Regions from separate parts of the Enterococcus durans genome, predicted to be linked through region 1. Evidence: predicted binding sites of a transcription regulator. Region 1 holds the regulator's gene; the other holds the start of a gene.
The links. Region 1 encodes LexA, which represses DNA repair genes until DNA is damaged. Its sites were predicted from a motif close to CNAACANNTGTTNG; they were not measured.

Region 1 (3,200 bases):
TGAGAAAATGGAAGCAGAAAAGGAAAAAGATAAAAATACACCAAATGTGAAAAGAGAAGAAGAGAAGAGAAGTATATTAAAGGCTATAGCAACAGGAATAGAAAAAAGCAATGCTAGAAGATCAGTGAATAGAAAAAGTTCGAAAATTGGGGAGCTAGCAATAAATTAGGGATAAATAGACAGTCGTTTTCTGATTTAAACTGCAGAAGTTTCACCTAAAAATAAGTGTTACAAGCGCTATTGAATATATAAAATAGGAAAGTGTAATCAAGAGATTCGACAAACATGTGAACTTGAAATAGATAGTTGCAACAGCCATTTTTAAGACGAGTTACATTATGGAATTCAGTAAGGCTTAACCAAGAGACAACGAAAACATCCGTCAGTTATACATGGTAAAGAATGTGGGATAAAACTAAAAATCAGTTTTGCAACAGACTCTCGAATAAACGAAAGGCCAAAAGACAGGTTTTTCGTAAAATTTAAAAAAAACGAGCAATACAAAAAGCGTATTGTTCGTTTTTTTCTTCAATTTCTCAAATCAAAACAACTTTTGTCCCACTCCCATTCTTTTTGAAGAAGGGGGAGGAATAGTAGATTTTTATTCTGAAAATAAACAATCAGCTCCTTGGTTCATTAGGAGTGTCTGGAACTGTAGTAGGATTCTTGATAAAAGGGATCATCATGATGCCGACGTCGTTCAGACTGACGGTATTTCTTTTCATCCCACAACATGAACCACAAAGCAAACAACGGAACAAACACTAAAAGTGCTGGTCGAATACCAAAGTTACCAATAACAATACCTAAGAATAATACCATTAATACCAAGCCAAGACGTCTCATTGATTTCATGATTTCTCACCTCATTATTTTATGCGAACAAAAGTTCGTATTTATAGTATACGAACTTTTGTTCGATTTGTAAAGAGGGAAGTTGAAAAAATGAGCTACACCTTTTTACGGCACAGCTCATTGCTTTTATCTATTTCGAAAATTCATAGCATTCTAGTAAATATGACTGCGGTAAAGACCTACTACGCGACCGAGAATGGACACTTGATCCAAAATGATTGGTTCTAACAAATCATTTTCTGGCTGTAGTCGGAAGTGGTCTTTTTCCTTGTAGAATCGTTTGCATGTTGCTTCATCTTCTGCTGTCATGGCAATGACGATATCACCGTTTTGTGCAGTTTCTTGTTTACGGACAATCACGTTGTCTCCGTCTAAAATACCTGCATTGATCATACTTTCGCCACGGATCGTTAACATGAACAAACTGCCTTCTTCAGAAGAAAGATTAGGCGGTACAGGGAAAAAATCCGAAGCATCTTCGACTGCTAAAATCGGCTCCCCAGCAGTAACCACCCCAAGTACGGGAATCGTGGAAGGTCGAACCCCGATTTTTGCCAATCCTTGTTTTGTCAATTCGATTGCACGAGGTTTTGTTGGGTCTCTTTGAATAAAGCCTTTTTTTTCAAGCCTTGCTAAATGGCCATGTACAGTAGAGGTAGAAGAAAGCTGAACGGCTTCCCCGATCTCTCTTACAGTTGGTGGGTAACCTTTTCGAGACACTTGTTCATGGATATATCGTAAGACTTCGATTTGTCTAGTTTCAGTTTGTCGGGCCACAAGGTACACCTTCTTTCAATTAATAACTAAATCATATCATATAAAAGGTCTTGTTTCAAACAAATGTTCGTATTTATATTAGTTTATCTAGTTGTTTTTTTTCCGTTTTTTATATAATATGAAGTAGAGTAAAAGGAGGTCTCCATATGCTATCACCCGAAAAAATCGAGCGAATCAACGAATTGGCTCGGATAAAGAAAGAAAAAGGCTTATCAGAAGCGGAAAAAAAAGAACAATTAGAGTTAAGAGAAGAGTATTTAAATGCCTTTCGCTCGGGAATGAGACATCATATTGAAGGAATGAAAATCGTCGATCCTGAAGGAAATGATGTCACACCAGATAAATTAAAAGAAATCCAGAAGAAAAAAGGCTTACACAACCGGAAAAACAACTTTTAGTAAAAAATACTAAAAATCATTGCTTTTTCTAGTGGTATCTTATAAAATGGTATGTGAGTAATAAAGGTAAAAAAAACCTAAATTAATAGGAGGGGTTATTTTGTTTGACAAAATCGACCAACTAGGCGTAAACACGATTCGTACATTAAGTATTGAAGCAGTTCAAAAGGCAAATTCTGGACATCCGGGGCTACCGATGGGGGCAGCACCAATGGCGTATGCACTATGGACAAAACATCTGAAAGTAAATCCGACTACTTCTAAAAACTGGGCGGATCGTGATCGATTCGTATTATCAGCTGGTCATGGTTCTGCGATGTTGTATAGCTTATTGCATCTGGCGGGTTATCAAGTTTCGATTGATGATTTAAAACAATTTCGTCAATGGGATTCAAAAACACCAGGACATCCTGAAGTGAACCATACAGACGGTGTCGAAGCAACTACTGGTCCATTAGGTCAAGGTATTGCGATGGCTGTTGGGATGGCAATGGCAGAAGCACACTTAGCAGCAACATATAACAGAGAAAACTTCAACATCGTGGATCATCACACCTACGCTATCTGTGGTGACGGCGATTTGATGGAGGGCGTTTCTCAAGAAGCTAGCTCAATGGCTGGTCACATGAAACTAGGAAAATTGATTGTTTTGTATGATTCAAATGATATTTCTTTAGATGGCCCAACGTCAAAAGCCTTCACGGAAAATGTAGGGGCTCGCTATGAAGCATATGGCTGGCAACATATTTTAGTCAAAGATGGCAATGATCTTGAAGCAATCTCTAAAGCAATCGAAGCTGCTAAAGCAGAGACAGACAAACCGACATTGATCGAAGTAAAAACAGTGATCGGGTATGGATCACCGAAAGAAGGGACTTCAGCAGTTCACGGAGCGCCAATCGGTGATGAAGGAATCAAGATGGCAAAAGGCGTCTATGGTTGGGAATATCCAGACTTTACAGTTCCTGAAGAAGTAGCTGCTCGTTTCCACCAAACAATGGTAGAGGAAGGCCAAAAAGCAGAAGCTGCTTGGCATGAAATGTTCAAAAACTATAAACATGCGTACCCTGAATTAGCGCAACAATTTGAAGATGCGTTTGCTGGGAAGTTGCCTGAAAACTGGGATGCTGAATTACCATCTTATGATGAAGGCAGCAGTCAAGCAAGTCG
Region 2 (3,200 bases), 540 kb from region 1:
TTTTCGTCTCCTTGTGGGCGATCCAAGCGATCCATCTTTTCTAATGCTTTTCTACGACTTTGCGCGCGTTTAGTGGTAGAAGCACGGACTAAGTTACGTGCAACAAAGTCTTCGAGTTTTTGGATCTCGGTTTGTTGTTTCTCATAAGCTTTCCATTCCGTAGCTAGTTGTTCTGCTTTTACATCAAGGTATTTGGAATAATTTCCTTTATAATGCCGCATTTTTTTGCGACTTAGTTCATAGACTTCTGTTACGACTTTATCCAAGAAATAGCGGTCATGGGAAACAATTAGCAGTGCCCCAGTATAACTTTGCAGATAACTTTCCAACCAAGAAAGTGTTTCAATATCTAAATGGTTGGTTGGTTCATCCAGAATCAAAATATCTGGGTGTTGTAATAGCATTCTGGCTAATGCAAGCCGAGTACGTTGACCACCGGATAAGGTATCGATTGTTTGATCATAAAAGGAAGGATCAAATTTAAAGCCGTGTAAGACTGAGCGTATCTCGTTTTCATAACCATACCCATTTTTATCCGAAAAATCATGCTGTAATTTGTCATACTCTTTCAAAAATGATTCGTAAGCAGGGGTATCAGGCGTACCTTCGCTGATGAAAAGTTCTAGTTCACGCATTCTGTTTTCCATTTTACGAACACTGTCGAAGGCTTTTAGCATCTCATTCCAGACAGTTTCTGTGGAATCTAAACCGGTATCTTGGGCAAGATAGCCTAGAGTAGCGGCTTTATTTTTAGCAATTGTCCCTTCATCTGGGCTTTCTATACCAGCAAGGATTTTTAACAAGGTCGATTTTCCAGCACCATTTCTACCAACTAAGGCAATTCTAGCGTTTGTGCTGATTTCAAGATGGATATTTTCAAATAAAATCTCTGCACCAAAATGGCGAGCAATCTGATTGGCTTGTAATAGTATCATGGAATCCTCTTTTCTACTTTGTGAATTCACTAAGAATGAAATCTCGTTTTCATCTAGTAGTCTACCATAAATTCTTTTATACTGCGAGGTTCCAAGAAATGATAAGAAAATGAACAAAGAATAAAATTTCACAATATGTAAGCAATGGAATTGATTTTTTCCTATATATACTGCTATGATGGATAAATCAAAGTAAACTTAAAAAATAGTGGGGGTAATTAAGTGAAAGATCATATCATCCCAAAGGCAACAGCTAAGCGCTTGCCTTTGTATTACCGGTATTTAAGAATTCTAAATAACGCTGGTAAGAAAAAAGTGTCATCAACTGAATTAAGCGAGGCCGTACAAGTCGACAGCGCAACGATTCGTCGCGACTTTTCCTATTTTGGGGAATTGGGAAAACGTGGGTATGGCTACGATGTTGAAGATTTAATGCATTTCTTTGCAAAGACCTTAAATGACGATCAGTTAACGAATGTTGCATTGATCGGAGTCGGTAACTTAGGAAGTGCACTTTTGAAATATAAATTCCATCAAAGTAATAGTATCCGTGTGAGCTGTGCTTTTGACGTCAATGAAGATATCGTTGGACGAATCGTAGATGGCATCCCAGTTTATCCAATGGAAGATATGTCAGAACAAATCAAGATCCAACAAATAGAAGTAGCTATCTTGACGATTCCCGCTGAAAGAGCTCAAGATGTGGTCAATCGTTTAACGGAGGCTGGAATCAAAGGGATTTTGAACTTTACATCAGCACGGTTGAATGCACCAACTGATGTTTTGATCCAAAACGTTGATCTGACAAATGAATTACAAACATTGATCTATTTTCTCCATTCGGATGCTTCTTTACATGGGACAGAAGAGAGCGAGTAACCGTGTTTGTTGCATGAAAAATCAATGATGGTATCAATAAGAAAGAAGTTTTTGAAACAGACGATGTTTCAAAAATCTCTTTCTTATTTTTATGAAGTTGGTAAGATAGGTATAATATATATTATGAAATAAGTAGAGTACTTTAGAACATTTCTTTTTCTTGTAACCGAACAAAAGTTCTTATATACTGTTCATAGGGGTGAGAGCGATGGAATTACAATTTCCTTTACATAATGATACATCAAGAAAAATCATTCATATTGACATGGATGCTTTTTTTGCCTCCGTCGAAGAACGCGACCATCCTGAGTTTCGCGGACATCCCTTAGTAATTGCTCGACACCCCAGTGATACAGGAGGAAGAGGGGTGGTGACAACGGCAAACTATGAGGCGAGAAAGTATGGTATCCATTCAGCGATGAGTGCGCAAAAAGCATATGAATTATGCCCACAAGCAATTTTTAAACCAGGCGATCATCATAAATACAGTGAAATTTCTAAGATCGTACGTGAAATCTTCTATCGTTACACAGATGTTGTGGAGCCAGTCAGTATCGATGAAGCATACTTAGATGTAACGAATAACAAAATCAACTGTAAATCTGCAATCAAAATTGCCCGTTTGATTCAAAAAGATATTTGGGAAGCTGTCCATCTCACTTGTTCTGCCGGGGTAAGCTATAATAAATTTTTAGCAAAATTAGCCTCTGATTTTCAAAAACCAAGAGGCATTACAGTAGTTGCACCACAAGATGCTGTTTTATTTTTAAAAGCATTACCAATTGAAAAGTTTCATGGTGTGGGAAAAAAGACTGTACCAAAAATGCATGAATTAGGTATTTTTACGGGAGCAGATCTTTATGAATGTACAGAAATGATGTTGATCAGAAACTTTGGTAAGATGGGATATTCACTTTATCGAAAGGTTAGGGGAATCCACGATTCTCCTGTCAATGTGACAAGAGAGAGAAAATCAGTCGGGAAAGAGCATACGTATGGGCAACCTTTGCAGACAGAAGAAGCAGTTTTAGCTCAACTTCGACAATTATCTGAGAACGTGGAAGAAGCGTTGAAACGGGTTCAAAAGCACGGAAAAACAGTTGTGTTAAAAGTACGCTATACGGATTATTCTACTACTACGAAACGAGTGACATTGCCTGAATATATTTATAAAAAAGAAGCACTTTTTTACCAAGCTAGTCTCATCTGGGAAGAAATCCTTGGTGTAGAGAAGGGGATTCGTTTATTAGGGATCACCTTGACTAATTTAGATCCGATGACTTATGAAAACATTGTCTTACCATTATGGGAGACAAAGGAATAAACAAAAGCATTTTTTCTGGTTATGACTTAAGCTAGGTGAAAATTGAAATGGCTTTAAGGAAT

Region 2: dinB (DNA polymerase IV) is a predicted target of LexA. The motif match lies at 1,982-1,995, and genes of this name have one in related genera.

Annotation. Positions count from the first base shown of each region.
Region 1 covers NZ_CP022930.1:2,343,677-2,346,876, forward strand. The annotation lists gene CJZ72_RS11145 (QWxxN domain) at 1-169, shown strand, start outside; gene CJZ72_RS11155 (hypothetical protein) at 637-855, opposite strand; gene lexA (transcriptional repressor LexA) at 1,009-1,632, opposite strand; gene CJZ72_RS11165 (DUF896 family protein) at 1,779-2,030, shown strand; gene tkt (transketolase) at 2,131-3,200, shown strand, end outside.
Region 2 covers NZ_CP022930.1:1,808,562-1,811,761, forward strand. The annotation lists gene CJZ72_RS08595 (ABC-F family ATP-binding cassette domain-containing protein) at 1-935, opposite strand, end outside; gene CJZ72_RS08600 (redox-sensing transcriptional repressor Rex) at 1,158-1,814, shown strand; gene dinB (DNA polymerase IV) at 2,023-3,138, shown strand.